One region of the Serratia sp. OS31 genome, then DNA from elsewhere that is predicted to be linked to it. Evidence: predicted binding sites of a transcription regulator. Region 1 holds the regulator's gene; each other region holds the start of a gene.
The links. Region 1 encodes sigma-54, which starts transcription at its own class of promoters, with help from an activator protein. Its sites were predicted from a motif close to GTTGGCACANNTTTCGCTNT; they were not measured.
Positions count from the first base shown of each region.

Region 2: hypA (hydrogenase maturation nickel metallochaperone HypA) is a predicted target of sigma-54. The motif match lies at 2,447-2,466, and genes of this name have one in related genera.
Region 3: hydN (electron transport protein HydN) is a predicted target of sigma-54. The motif match lies at 1,951-1,970, and genes of this name have one in related genera.

Region 1 covers NZ_JACJFQ010000006.1:124,216-129,233, reverse strand. The annotation lists gene rapZ (RNase adapter RapZ) at 1-279, opposite strand, end outside; gene ptsN (PTS IIA-like nitrogen regulatory protein PtsN) at 411-872, opposite strand; gene hpf (ribosome hibernation promoting factor) at 1,031-1,318, opposite strand; gene rpoN (RNA polymerase factor sigma-54) at 1,342-2,775, opposite strand; gene lptB (LPS export ABC transporter ATP-binding protein) at 2,826-3,551, opposite strand; gene lptA (lipopolysaccharide ABC transporter substrate-binding protein LptA) at 3,558-4,097, opposite strand; gene lptC (LPS export ABC transporter periplasmic protein LptC) at 4,066-4,644, opposite strand; gene kdsC (3-deoxy-manno-octulosonate-8-phosphatase KdsC) at 4,641-5,018, opposite strand, start outside.
Region 2 covers NZ_JACJFQ010000035.1:18,584-23,601, reverse strand. The annotation lists gene hypD (hydrogenase formation protein HypD) at 1-978, opposite strand, end outside; gene hypC (HypC/HybG/HupF family hydrogenase formation chaperone) at 962-1,258, opposite strand; gene hypB (hydrogenase nickel incorporation protein HypB) at 1,249-2,043, opposite strand; gene hypA (hydrogenase maturation nickel metallochaperone HypA) at 2,061-2,405, opposite strand; gene hycA (formate hydrogenlyase regulator HycA) at 2,668-3,135, shown strand; gene H5P17_RS22335 (4Fe-4S dicluster domain-containing protein) at 3,223-3,837, shown strand; gene H5P17_RS22330 (proton-conducting transporter membrane subunit) at 3,837-5,018, shown strand, end outside.
Region 3 covers NZ_JACJFQ010000035.1:9,847-14,864, reverse strand. The annotation lists gene H5P17_RS22315 (formate hydrogenlyase complex iron-sulfur subunit) at 1-198, shown strand, start outside; gene H5P17_RS22310 (NADH-quinone oxidoreductase subunit B family protein) at 195-992, shown strand; gene H5P17_RS22305 (formate hydrogenlyase maturation HycH family protein) at 989-1,405, shown strand; gene hycI (hydrogenase maturation peptidase HycI) at 1,398-1,868, shown strand; gene hydN (electron transport protein HydN) at 2,030-2,572, shown strand; gene fdhF (formate dehydrogenase subunit alpha) at 2,584-4,740, shown strand; gene hypF (carbamoyltransferase HypF) at 4,954-5,018, shown strand, end outside.

The DNA of each region.
Region 1 (5,018 bases):
GATCAGTGTGTTACGGTCAGCGTCGAGGAACAGCAACTGCGGCGAAAAGCTGTCCGGCAGTTGGGTCATCGCATATTCAAACACTTCCGGCGATTCCGGCATGTTACGCACGTCGATGCTTACCGCCGCGGAGCTGTTGCGTTCCGCCAGCGTATTGGCAAGCTGCGGCAGCAGTACCACGGGCAGGTTATCAACGCAGTAAAAACCCATGTCTTCCAGCGCCCGCAAGGCGACGGATTTCCCTGAACCGGAACGGCCGCTGACAATCATCAGCACCATGTGGCAACTCCCCCTGGCATCTCGGCGGCGTCTATCGCCACCGTTAGAAACTTTATTATTCCGGCCTGAACCGGAATCCATCATGGCTAAACAGTATCGTTATCCGGGCTGGAAGTCACGCCAGCCGGGCGTTACTCGGTGATGATTTGGTAAAGCTCTTCGTCACTTTGCGCCGCGCGCAGGCGACGGCATACTGTTTTGTCGGCCAGACGCTTGGCGACCAGAGACAGGGTATGCAAATGGGTTTTACATTGGTCGGCCGGCACCAGCAGGGCGAACAGCAGATCGACCGGCTGGTTATCAATGGCGTCGAAGGCGATAGGTTGGTCGAGACGAATAAACACGCCAACGGCCCGCAGTGTGTCCTCTTCCAGTTTGCCATGGGGAATGGCGATACCGTTGCCGATACCGGTGCTGCCCATGCGCTCGCGGGTGAGAACCGCGTCAAACACCACCTGGGGTGACAGGTTGAGCTGTTTGGCGGCCAGTTCGCTAATAATTTCCAAAGCCCGCTTCTTGCTGGTGCAATGTACAGAGCTTCTGGTGCACTCGATATTTAATACCGAGCTTAACTGCATTGTTTCGTTGTTCATCTCATCTTCACTTAAAACCACACCAGCAAGCAGGCTTGTGAGGTGATTTTTCGCCTTGTTTAACCCTGATGGCTTATCGGCGCGTACCCAAACAGGTAACGCGCCGATGGCCGAGGCTACGTTTGAGCCGTACCCGCTGACGGAAACGGCCCAGAATGTCAGTGTTGTTTCAGTTTGTCTTTATGTTTGTTCAATTGACGCGCCAGTTTGTCGATCAGGGTATCAATTGCCGCATACATGTTCTCGTCTTCCGAGGTGGCGTGCAACTCGCCTCCATTCACGTGCACCGTCGCTTCCGCAATCTGCTGCACTTTTTCCACACTAAGCACGACATACACCTGATTTATGCGGTCAAAATACTGTTCGAGTTTGGCGAACTTGGTGTTCACGAACTCACGCAAGGGTTCGGTGATTTCGATGTGGTGTCCGGTAATGTTGAGCTGCATAGTGTCTTCCTTCTCAATAGAGGTCAAACCAACTGTTTACGCTGGTTGGACGGCGGGATGGACAAAGACTCTCGGTACTTGGCGACGGTACGCCGTGCCACGATGATCCCCTGATCGGAGAGCAGGGTGGCCAGCTTGCTGTCGCTGAGCGGTTTGGCGGGGTTTTCCGCCGCAATCAATTTCTTCACCACCGCGCGGATCGCCGTAGAGGAAGCTTCGCCTCCGCTGTCGGTATTCACGTGGCTTGAGAAGAAATACTTCAATTCGAAAATGCCGCGCGGACTGTGCAAAAACTTCTGCGTGGTCACGCGTGAAATTGTCGATTCATGCATCTCCACGGCCTGAGCGATATCCGCCAGCACCATGGGCTTCATAAATTCCGCGCCTTGCTCAAAGAACGCCTGCTGCTGCTCGACGATGCAGCGCGAAACTTTCAGCAGGGTGTCGTTGCGGCTTTCCAGGCTCTTGATCAGCCATTTCGCTTCCTGCAGATTGCTGCGGATGTACTGACCGTCGCTGTCGTTACGCGCAGTGTTGCCCAGTGCGGCATACTGCTGGTTTATCTTCAGCCTTGGGATGCTGTCGCTGTTGAGCTCGACCGTCCACACATCCTGCACTTTGCGTACCAGCACGTCCGGGATCACGTACTCAGATTCGCCGGTGTTGATCGACTGGCCTGGACGCGGATCGAGTGACTGGATCAGCAGCATCGCTTCTTTCAGTGTATCTTCTTTTGAGCGCGTTGTTCGCATCAGGCTGCGAAAGTCGTGGTTCGCCAACAGGTCCAGATGTTCGCTGATGATCAGGCGTGCTTCTGCGAGGTAAGGGGTGTCTTTGGCATACTGGGAAAGCTGGACCAGCAGACAATCGCGCAGGTCGCGCGCCGCGACGCCAACCGGATCAAACCGCTGCACGCGCTTCAATACCGCTTCGACTTCGTCCATTGTCACATTCTCGTCACCGATGCTCTCCAGAATGTCTTCCAGCGGCACGGTGAGATAGCCGGTGTCATCGACGGCGTCGACGATTGAGGTGGCGATGGCGGCATCGGTATCGGAAAACGGCGTCAGATCCACCTGCCACATCAGGTAATCCTGCAGGGTTTGGGTGGTTTCGCCCTGATACACCGGCAGTTCATCGTCACTGTAATCGGTGCGGGTCCCTGACGGAGTGCCGGCGGTATAGATCTCGTCCCAGGTGGCGTCCAGCGGCAGCTCTTCGGGCATGTCCTTTTGCTCCAGCGCCTCCCGGGTGTCCAAACCTTCGGTTTCGGTGGTCTCTTTAGCGTCGATTTCTTCGTGCAAATCGGTTTGTTCAAGCAGTGGATTGCTCTCTAACGCCAGCTGTATCTCCTGCTGGAGCTCAAGCGTGGACAACTGCAGCAGGCGTATGGCCTGCTGGAGCTGGGGGGTCATGGCCAGTTGTTGGCTAAACCTGAGTTGCAAACCTTGCTTCATATTCTTCAGTCTACTTCCGTTAACAGTCGTCCATCAGGACGCGCCGGCACTCAGAGGCGGAATTCTTCGCCCAGATAAACGCGTTTTACCTGCTCATCGGCCAGAATAGCATCAGGCGTGCCGTGAGCAATCAGTTTGCCCTGGCTGACGATATAGGCGCGTTCACACACGTCCAGCGTTTCGCGCACGTTGTGGTCGGTGATCAGCACGCCCAGGCCGCTGTCACGCAAGTGCTCGATAATTTTTTTAATGTCGATAACGGAAATCGGGTCAACCCCGGCGAAGGGTTCATCCAGCAGGATGAATTTCGGGTTAGCCGCCAGCGCACGGGCGATCTCCACGCGGCGACGTTCGCCACCGGACAGCGCCTGGCCCAGGTTGTCGCGCAGGTGGGAGATATGGAACTCTTCCATCAGCTCTACCGCACGGTCCGCCCGCTGTTCGCTGCTGAGATCGTCACGGATCTCCAGCACTGCCATCAGGTTGTCGTAAACGCTCAGACGGCGGAAGATCGAGGCTTCCTGCGGCAGATAGCCGATGCCACGACGCGCACGGGCGTGCAGCGGCAGCAGGCTGATGTCTTCTTCGTCAATCACGATACGCCCGGCGTCACGCTGAACGATACCGACCACCATGTAGAAAGTGGTGGTCTTGCCGGCGCCGTTTGGCCCCAGCAGGCCGACGATTTCGCCGGATTTCACTTTCAGGCTGACGTCTTCAACGACTTTGCGGCCCTTGTAGGCTTTCGCCAGGTTTTCTGCGATGAGTGTAGCCATAAGTGATTAGTTACTCTTGTTTTGCCCGTTTTTGTCTTGCAACTGCGACGGTACCAGAACCGTAGTCACGCGTTTGCCTTTATCGCTAAACGCCTGCATTTGCTGCTGTTGCACCAGGTAGGTGATGCGATCGCCCTTGACGTTGCTGTCGAGCTGTTCCAGATAGGCGTTCCCGGTCAGGGTCACCAACTGAGACGCCACATCGTAACGCACCTTCTGAGCATGGCCTTTCACCGGCTTGCCGCTGTCTTGCATCTGATAGAAGGTGACCGGGTTGCCAAAGGCTTCAATATAAGTTTTGTTCTGATCGCCGCCCGGGCGGGTGACCACGACTTTGTCCGCTTTGATATCGATGGTGCCTTGTTTGATCACCACGTTATCAGTAAAGGTGCTGACGTTGCTCTGCATGTCCAGAGACTGTTTCAGCGAGTCGATGCTCACCGGCTGATTGGAGTCGGACTTCAGCGCCCATGCGGGGGCGCTGGCGGCCAAAATCAAGCTGCCGATTAACAGATTACGGCTTGGTTTGTTGGTTTTGAATTTCATAGTTGGTCTTAACCTTATCAATCAGCTCAGCGGTCTTGGCCCGCAGGTTCCCACGCATTTTCATGCCGTTAGAGGTGAAGTTCGTCCCGTAGAGCGTCACTTCGTCATCCGAAGCCACATCCTGGGTCACCAGGTTCACCTGAGCATTGTCTGTTTTAATTTTTTCCAGCTGCGACGTGGTGGTCAGGCTGTTCACCTCGACGTGGCCGTAAAGATACAGCATCCGGTCTTTAGTCAGTTTGGCGCGGTCGGCGCGAACTGACCAGGTGGCCACCGCGTTTTCATCAAACAGCGTCATCACCGGTTGGGTGAACCAGCTTAATTCATCGGCTGTATAGTACTTCACGTCTTCCGCCACCAGCTTGTAACTCAGCTTGCCGGTCGGATTGTACACTATGGTGACCGTATGCTGGCTCTGATAAGTCGGGTCCTGGCTGTTCACCGGCCCCGGAGCCGTATCATCACTGAAATCCGTCATGTTCCAGCCAATCAGCGCCAGTGCGATCACCGCCAGCAGCACGGTGATCCAAAGTTTGGTTTTACTCATATCGATAGCCCTTTGGCGTCTTCCAGCTTGTTTTGAGCCAAAAGAATAATGTCGCACAGCTCACGTACCGCACCGCGGCCGCCGGCAATGCGGGTAACATAATGGGCCCGTGGCGTCAGCAGCGGGTGCGCATCTGCCACCGCGACCGCCAGGCCAACCTGCGCCATCACCGGCCAGTCGATCAGGTCGTCGCCGATATAGGCGACCTGATCTGCCGTCAGCGACAGTGTATCCAACAGTTCGCGGAAGGCCAAAAGCTTATCGGATTGCCCTTGATAAAGGTGCGTGATGCCGAGCGTTTTAGCCCGGTCTTCCAACAGCTTGGCGGAGCGACCGGTAATGATTGCCACTTCGATATCCGAGGTTTTCAGGCA
Region 2 (5,018 bases), on a different contig from region 1:
CACGTCTCCGCAACGGGATCGAGGATCGTCAGCCACTTGCCGCCGCTGCGGACGAAAACGACGTTCAGCATCAAAAGCCTGATAGGCTGGCGTAAGGGCAATGCCTGAGTCGGCAATGGTGCCCAGCCCGCGCCATTCGCTGCCGCCACCCAGCACAAAAACCTCGCTCATCGCCTGCTGTGCCAGCCGGTTGCCCTGTTCCGGCACCACCCGCCGGTATTGGTTTTCGGTTTGGCTTTGTCGGCCAAGGAACTGTTCGACCAGCATCAGCACCCCTTGCAAGATATCCAGTGGCTCAAAGCCGGTCACCACCAGGGGTTTGCGGTATTGCCCGCTGATAAAATGATAGGGCTCGGTGCCTATCACCATGCTGACGTGGCCGGGTGCCAGAAAACCGTCGATGTGCACATCCGGCTGTTGCAGCAGGCTGCGCAAGGTGGGGATCAGGCTGATGTGCTGACAAAATACGCTGAAGTTGCCCAGGCCTTCCTGCCGCGCCTGTTGCAGGGTAATCGCCGTGACCGGCATGGTGGTTTCGAACCCCAGGGCAAAGAACACCACCTGCCGCTGCGGGTTATTCCGCGCCAGCATCAGGGCATCCAACGGTGAGTAAACCACTCGCACGTCGGCACCGCGTTCGCGAGCCTGCAGTAAAGATCCCTGCTGGCCTGGCACCCGCAGCGCATCGCCGAAGGTGCAAAAAATCACTTCGGGGTGCCCGGCGATTTCGCAGCAGGCGTCAATGCGTCCCATGGGTAAAACGCAAACCGGGCAGCCGGGGCCATGAATGAATTCGATTTGCGCCGGCAGCAGCTTGTCCAGGCCAAAGCGGAATATCGCATGGGTATGGCCACCGCACACCTCCATGATTTGCAGCGGCCGATCGGCGGTAAACGGCAACTGCGCGGCGCGCTGCCAGATATGTTGCAGCAGGTTCTTCACCCGCTGCGGATCGCGAAATTCATCTACGTAATCCATGGTTATCCTCCCCCGCCAAAAACAACGCCACGTCCTGTTCCACTTCCCCCATCGCCTGCAGTGCCGCCAGCATTTCCTCGGCCTCTTGCTGATCGAGACGGCTCATCGCAAAGCCCACGTGGATCAACACCCAACACCCCAGTATCGCTTCTTTGGGTTCATCCTCCCGGCAAACCAACGCGATATTCACTTCGCGCTGTACGCCGCAGACTTCGGCCCAGGCGTGCTGAGGCTGATGCTGGTCCAGCGCCACGATCTGCCCGGGAATACCTATGCACATAGCTGCCGCTCCAGCCAGGCCATCCACTGGTCCATCCCTTCACCCTGAGTCGCCGAAAGGGTAATTATCTCGATGTCGGGATTAACCTGTCGGGCATTGGCGATACAGGCGTCCAGGTCAAACTTCAAGTACGGCAGCAGATCGACCTTGTTCAGCAGCATCAGACGTGCGGCGGCGAACATATGTGGGTACTTGAGGGGCTTATCTTCCCCTTCGGTGACCGACAGCACCGCCACCTTATGCCGCTCCCCCAGATCGAAGCTGGCTGGGCAAACCAGGTTGCCGACATTTTCGATAAACAACAGGCTGCTGGGTTTGAGCTCCAGGCGTTGGGCGGCTTCATGAACCATTTGCGCGTCCAGATGACAGCCTTTGCCGGTATTGACCTGGATCGCCGGCACGCCGGTGGCGCGGATACGTTCTGCATCGTTGGTGGTTTGCTGGTCTCCTTCCACTACCGCGCACTCACGCGCCCCGCGGAGCCGCAGCAGGGTTTCGGTCAGCAGCGTGGTTTTGCCTGAACCGGGGCTGGATACCAGATTCAACGCCAGGATCCGTTGCTCGGCAAAATACTGGCGATTGCGTTCGGCCAGACGATCGTTTTTATCCAACACCCGGGTTTCTATTTCCAGCATTCGCCGCTGACTGATGCCCGGCGCATGAGTGCCCGCCACTCCCAGTCCATAATGCAGGTCCCCCTGCAGAGACCGCTGCGGGCGAAACGGGACCTTTGCTTGCCCTTCAATCGTCAGTTCCCCATGGGCACAACCGCAAGTGCTGCACATGTTCTTTCTCCTTTCAGTTATTCAATTTCCAGACGTTTTATTTGCAACCCATCATCGGCCTGCACCCGCAGGTTTCTACCGGCGCAGAGCGGGCAGACCAGAACCTGCGGGATCAACAGCTCGACGTCGGCCTGGCAGTCATAACACCAGGACAAGGCTCGTTGTTCGATCAGATGCAACTCGCAGCCTTCGGCCAGGGTGTCGCGACAGACCATGTCAAAACAGAACCGCAGCGATTCCGCCTCCACGCAGGAAAATGCGCCAATTTCGAACCACACCGCGGTAATACGTTTCGCCCGATGTTGACGAGCCTGTTGCTGCATTATTTCCATCGCATGTTGGCACAAGGTTATTTCGTGCATCCGGCCTCCGTCTGGGGTGATAAAACGTTTCGTCACCCTGCACTGCAAATATGGTGCCAAAACCTATTCGGCATATTTGTCGAGTGTCATGACGTCGACAGTAATTAGCTGACAGTCGCACCGCTCACTGTAGAGGTTAATTCCATGACTGATGCTTGAATTAAAAGGAAATAATAAAAATTACCGGAGTCTGGCACGCTTTATGCTTTAAGTCGTTCACCCGAAGCGTTTCGACAATGACCATCCATTTTGAGTGACGACAATGAGTACTATCAGTGAAGTAACCAGCCAGGCCGATTATATCGCCAACAAAAGCAACCGCCTGATGGCGCAGTGGCAAACCTACCACAGCACCTTAATCAAAGCGGTAACCACCACTAAAAAGAAGATTAATCATCAGTTTACTTACGGTCAGGACGACGATCTGCGTTTTGTGCTGTTCAACCACTTCACGGTGAGCATTCAATTAAGTGAGGGGTTTTATAGCCGTGATATCTGCTATCGCATTAATTTGGCATCGCCGCACGAAGCCGAGAATTTCGCCCCCTTCGCCCATGCCTCGCTGGATGAAGACGGCAATATTGACGGCGTAATAAATAATCGCGACATGCCGGCGGTATTTGAACATTATCTGGATAAGATCGCCGTTATTTACCAATGCCTGTTTGACTCTCTGCATGACGGCCATGCCATTCATGACGCACTGAAAAAAATAACCCTGTCCGTCTGACTGTCGGCGTTACTCACCGACAGAAAACTGTCGAAACGTCATTTTTTACTGACGATTTCGTCATAAATGACGAAGCAAGGAGTGTGCATGAACCGCTTTATTATTGCGGACCCCAAATTGTGTATTGGCTGCAATACCTGCATGGCCAGTTGTTCTGCGGAACATCGGCAACAGGGTTTGCAGGCATTACCCCGCTTGCAGGTGATACGTAACGCCCGCGATTCGGCACCGGTGATGTGCCATCAATGTGAGGATGCGCCCTGCGCGCAGGTCTGTCCGGTAAACGCCATTCGCCATCAGGATGATGCCATCGTCCTGAACGAGAGCCTGTGCGTCAGTTGCAAACTCTGCGGCATCGCCTGCCCGTTCGGCGCCATTGGCTTCGGCGGCAGTACTCCGTTGGCGATCCCCACAGACTGCAACACACCGCTGGCCCTGCCTGCCGCCAAAGCGCCGCGGTCGGTCGCCGCCTTCCTGGATTGCGTGCCCGGTGTCCGCGCCGTGGCGGTGAAGTGCGACCTTTGCGCTTTCACCCCCCTGGGCCCCGCCTGTATCCGTACCTGTCCTACCCAGGCCATTCGCTTGGTCAGCGACCACGACGTGCGTAACGCCAGCGAACAGAAAAGGCGCAATGCCATGCAGGCGCTCAGCGCCGAGCTGCCGTTCGCTACCGCCCCAGAATCCCGCAAGGAGCCGAATTGATGTTCTACGCCATTGCGCCCGATCCATTGTCGTTGCTGACTCTGGCATTAGTCGGGTATCTCCTGTTCGCGTTGCTGAGCTGGCTGCTGGCCCCCTGGCCGCGCATCAATGCCTTGCTGGGTGGCGGCAGCTTGCTGTGTGCCATCGCCACATTGCTGGCCGCGGGGCAAATGCTGTTGGCACCGCTGCACAGTGCCCGTTTGCCCTGGTTGAATTATGCGGTGGAAATCAGCGGCATTAACGCGCTGTTATTGCTGGTGATGGCTTTGTGTGGGATCTGTGCCGCGTTGTATCACATCGGAAGCGTCGCGAAGCTGAATGCCAGTGCACGTGGCCGGTTGGGCGGGCTGATCAATCTGATGCTGGCAGCGCTGAGCGCCGCCGCGATCGCCGATAATGCACTGGCCTTGCTGTTGCTGTTAGAACTGGCGGCGCTGTGCGGCTATTTCTTGATTGTCCATGCCCCGAACGCGAAAAGTCTGCGGGCCGGGCACAGCCAGTTTTTGCTGATGCGCCTCGGCACCCTGCTGCTGGTTATCGCTTTCGCTCTGATTTATACCCACAGCCACAGCCTGCAATTCAGCGTGATCCGCGCTACGCCATTGCCGGACGCACTGCGTAACGGCGTATTCCTGCTGGCGTTGGCCGGGTTTGGCATTTTTGCCGGGGTGATGCCGCTGCATGCCTGGGTGCCTCAGTCCCACAGCAGCGCGCCCGCCTCTGCCGCCACGTTGTTTTCCGGCGCGCTGATGAAGGTTGGCCTGCTGGGGATCCTGAAGATTGGGCTGGATCTGCTGGGTACGCCGCCGCTGTGGTGGGGATTGCTGGTCCTGCTGTTGGCTGCCGGCACCGCGTTTTTTGGCGGGCTGTATGCGCTGATGGAACACGATCTGCGGCGCTTGCTGGCTTACCACACGCTGGAGAATATCGGCATCATCCTGCTGGGCATTGGCGGTGCCATGGTCGGCATGGCACTGCAACAGCCATTACTGACGGCGTTCTCCCTGATCGGGGGCCTGTTCCACCTGCTGAACCACAGCCTGTTCAAAAGCGCATTGCTGTTGTCGGCGGGCACCATCGAACAACAAACCGGGCTGAAGGACATGGAGAAAATGGGCGGGCTGGCACGGCTGATGCCCTGGACCGCCATTTCTCTGCTGATCGGCCTGGTGGCCATGGCC
Region 3 (5,018 bases), on a different contig from region 1:
TGCCGACAGTGCGGCAAACCCTATGCGGCGCAAAAGGAAATTGATTATGCGATGGCGTTGCTCGGGTTGAGCAGCTCGGAGGCGGCTACTCGTCGTGCGCAGTTTGAGACCTGCCCGGCCTGCAAACAGCAGCAAAACCTGACCCAGGCCGATCGTATTGATATCGGCCGCCATTTGACCCGGGAGGTCATCTCATGAATTCACCATTGATTGGCCCACGCGATGAAAATGGCCTGCCGGTGCCAATCACCCTCGACGACAGCATCGCCAAGCTGAAAACCACCCTGCTGCAGGATATCCGCCGCTCGGCCTATGTTTATCGGGTGGACTGCGGCGGCTGTAATGGCTGTGAAATTGAGATTTTCGCTGCCATTTCACCACTGTTCGACGCAGAACGTTTCGGGATCAAAGTGGTACCTTCCCCCAGACATGCCGATATTTTGCTGTTTACCGGTGCAGTGACCCGCGCCATGCGCATTCCGGCGATCCGCGCCTGGCAGGCCTCACCCGATCCTAAAATCAGCATCTCCTACGGTGCCTGTGGCAACAGCGGCGGTATCTTCCACGATCTTTACTGCGTGTGGGGCGGCACCGATCGCATAGTTCCGGTCGATGTCTACATTCCCGGCTGCCCGCCGACGCCGGCGGCGACCATTTACGGTTTTGCCATGGCGCTGGGCCTGTTGGATCAGAAAATCAAAGGCCACCAGCATGACGAAACCGACGGTGAAGCTACGCGCCTGTTGCACCCGCAGCTGCCCCAGCCGCTGCGAGTGCTGCTGGATCGCGAAGCCCGGCGTATGGCCGGTTACCGTTACGGTCGCCAAATCGCCGACCAGTTTATGCAACTGCTGGCAGCAGATGCTCCAGAACCGGTCGAACAGCGTATTGCCGCCTATCTGCACCAGCAAGATGACCTGCGCCTGAATGAGATCGTCGGCAACCTGCAGGGCATTTATCAACGGGTGCTGCGTGGGGAGCTGCGGTTATGACAGCTTCCCAAGGTCAGGTGGTGTTTTACTCCCTTAGCCGCAAGTTTGTGCAGGAAAAAAAGGCCCCGCCGAAGGCCCAGGAGGTGATCTATTACAGCCTGGCGATCGGCCACCATCTGGGGGTGATCGACTGTCTGGAAGCCAAACTCAATTGCCCGCTGGCGGGGTTCCACGCCTGGATAGCGCAGTTGCCGGCAGGCAGCACCGCACGGCGCAAACTGGAAGGGGTCGATCGGTTTGGCGAAATCTGTATCGACAACAGCCATACCCACCTGTTGGCTACGGCGTTGAGCCGTGCGGCTCCGCGAATGAATGCGGAACAGCAGAGCTGGAGCCAAAAGCTGATCGCCCTGTTGCAATCGATTGAAAACGAACCCGCCATTTACCTGATGGTCCGGAGGCATGATGACTGACGTTTTATTGTGTGTGGGCAACTGCATGATGGGAGATGACGGTGCCGGGCCACTGCTGGCTGAACTCTGCGCCAGTCAGCCTCCCGCTGGCTGGCAGGTGATTGACGGCGGCGCGGCACCGGAAAATGACATTGGGCATATTCGCGAGCTGCGCCCAGACCGCCTGGTGATCGTCGATGCCACCGACATGGGGCTCGCGCCGGGAGAAACCCGGGTGATCGACGAAAAAGACATTGCCGCCATGTTCATCATGACGACGCATAACCTGCCGCTCAACTTCCTGATCAACCAACTGCGAGAAGACATCCCGGAAATTACCTTTATCGGCATTCAGCCCGAGGTGGTGGCGTTTTATTACCCGATTGGCGCGGCGGTGAAACAGGCGGTGACGGTGCTCCATCAACGCCTGTTTCACTGGGCAGACAATGGCGGTTATCCGCAGCTGGAGGTGACGAATGTCTGACGCGGCATCGTCATTTATGTCGACCTGCTGTCGACTCCGGCGCCATAAAAATATAACCCTCTGCTTTTTAAGCATTTTCAAGGTTGGCATGTTTTATGCCTAACCAGAGCCACAACCTCTCTTTTGCCATACCCGGATGAAGGGTAACCCAGGAGTTATTGATGAACCGGTTTATCATCGCCGATCCCAAAAAATGCATCGGCTGCCGTACCTGTGAAATTGCCTGCGTGATGGCGCACAGCGAAAGCCAGGATATTTCGGCGTTGAACGCCACCAGCTTTGCCCCCCGCCTGCACGTGATTAAAGGCGTCAACGTCAGCACCGCTGTGCTTTGCCGCCAATGCGAGGACGCCCCCTGTTCCAACGTCTGTCCGAACGGCGCCATCAGCCGCACCAACGGCATGGTACTGGTGATGCAGGAACGCTGCATCGGCTGCAAAACCTGCGTAGTGGCCTGTCCCTACGGCGCCATGGAAGTGATCACCCGTCCGGTGGTCCGCCAGAACGGCGCGATGATGAGCGCCACCACCGAGAAAGCCGAAGCCCATAAATGTGACCTGTGCATCGGTCGCGACAGCGGCCCGGCCTGCATGGAAACCTGCCCAACCAAGGCGTTGCACTGCGTCGATCGCAACATGCTGCAGGAAATGAACGCCGAGAAGCGCCGCCGCGCCGCGCTCGACACTATGTCGTCACTGTTTTAGGAACTGAACCGATGAAAAAAATCACAACCGTCTGCCCTTACTGCGGTGCAGGCTGCAAAATGAAACTGGTGGTCGATAACGGCAAAATCATTCGCGCCGAGGCGGCTGACGGCGTGACCAATCAGGGTGAACTCTGTCTGAAAGGCTATTACGGCTGGGACTTCCTGAACGACACCAAACTGTTGACCCCGCGTCTGAGTCAGCCGCTGATCCGGCGGCAGAAAGGCGGCAAGTTTGAGGCCGTCAGTTGGGATGAAGCGATTAGCTATACCGCGCAGCGGCTACAGCAGATTAAAGACCAGCACGGTGCCAGCGCCATCATGCACACCGGTTCCTCTCGCGGGACCGGCAATGAAACCAACTATGTGATGCAGAAGTTCGCCCGCGCGGTGATCGGCACCAATAACGTCGACTGCTGCGCCCGCGTCTGCCACGGTCCGTCGGTCGCGGGTTTGCAGGCCACGCTCGGTAACGGTGCCATGAGTAACTCGATTGGCGATATCGAAAACTCCAAGTGCCTGCTGATTATCGGTTACAACTGTGCCGACTCGCACCCCATCGTGGCTCGCCGGGTGCTGAAGGCTAAAGAGAAAGGCGCGCAGATCGTCGTGTGCGATCCACGCCGGATAGAAACTGCACGTATTGCCGACCAGCATTTGCAGATCAAGAACGGCTGCAACATGGCGCTGGTGAATGCGTTCGCCTACGTGCTGATTGAAGAAAACCTCTATGACCGCGATTACGTGGCGAAATACACCGAGGGTTTCGAGGCCTACCGGCAGCAGCTGGCGGACTATGCGCCAGAAGCGGTGGAACACCTGACCGGCGTTATCGCTCAGCAGATCCGTCAGGCCATGCGCACCTATGCCAGCGCCCCTTCAGCCACCATCATGTGGGGCATGGGCGTGACCCAATTCGGCCAGGCGGTTGACGTGGTCAAAGGCCTCGCAAGCCTGGCGCTGCTTACCGGCAATTTGGGCCGCGCCAACGTGGGTGTCGGCCCGGTACGCGGACAGAACAATGTGCAGGGTGCCTGCGACATGGGCGTGCTGCCCAATGAGTTCCCTGGCTATCAGGCGGTCACCGATGCGGCCGTGCGCGCCAAATTCGCCGCGGCCTGGGGAATTGACGCCGCAAAAATGGATCCGAACGTCGGCTATCGCATCACCGAAATCCCGCACCTGGTGCATGAAGGCAAAGTGAAGGCCTACTACATCATGGGGGAAGACCCCTTGCAGACCGAGGCCGATCTGAGCCTGGTGCGCAGCGCGTTCGAAGCGCTGGAATTTGTGGTGGTGCAAGACATCTTTATGACCAAAACCGCCGAACAGGCCGATGTGATTTTGCCGGCCACTTCCTGGGGCGAGCATGGTGGCGTCTTCTCCTGCGCCGATCGCGGGTTCCAGCGTTTCGAAAAAGCCATTGAGCCGCAGTACAACGTCAAGCGCGACTGGGAAATCATCAGCCTGTTGGCCAGCGAAATGGGGTATCCGATGCACTACGAGGATAACCAGCAGATCTGGGACGAAATGCGCGAACTTTGCCCGCTGTTTTACGGCGCCACTTACGAAAAAATGGGCGAACTCGGTCACGTGCAATGGCCTTGCACTTCGCTGGAAAGTCAGGGGACGCCGTACCTGTACCAGGGTAACCAGTTCACCACGCCGTCCGGCAAAGGCCAATTATTCGCGACCACCTGGCGTGCGCCGGCCGAGATCCCGGATGCCGCTTACCCACTGGTGCTCTGTACCGTGCGTGAGGTTGGGCATTACTCCTGCCGTTCGATGACCGGCAACTGTGCCGCCTTGCAAACGCTGGCGGATGAGCCCGGCTTCGTGCAGATCAATCCTCAGGATGCCGCCGCACTGGGCATTGCCGACCAGCAACTGGTGTGGGTTGCCTCACGCCGCGGCAAGGTGATCAGCCGTGCCAACTATAACGAGCGTATTAACCTGGGTGCGGTGTATATGACCTACCAGTGGTGGATTGGTGCCTGTAACGAACTGACGCAGGAAAACCTGGATCCGATCTCCAAAACGCCGGAAACCAAATACTGTGCGGTAAAACTGGAGGCGATTACCGACCAGCACTGGGCGGAAAACTATGCGCAGCAAAGCTACAGCGATATGAAAGCTCGCCTGCGCCGCGCCGCAGAAGACGTGATGTAACCCCGTCATACTTGAAGCTGCATCTGTGTTGGCTGCAAGCGCTCACCCCAGTCACTTACTTAAGTAAGCTCCTGGGGATTCCCGCTCTTGCCGCCTTGATGCAACTCCAATTATTTAGGGAATATTAGAGAATACCAGGGAATAAATTGACAGGAGGCTACTCAGGGTTGTGCCTCCTGACAATTTATAAAAACCCACAGAGGGTAATAAACCATGTCCTATCCGGGGCTGCTGCTGCGTATCAGCGGCAAAGTACAGGGCGTCGGCTTTCGGCCTTT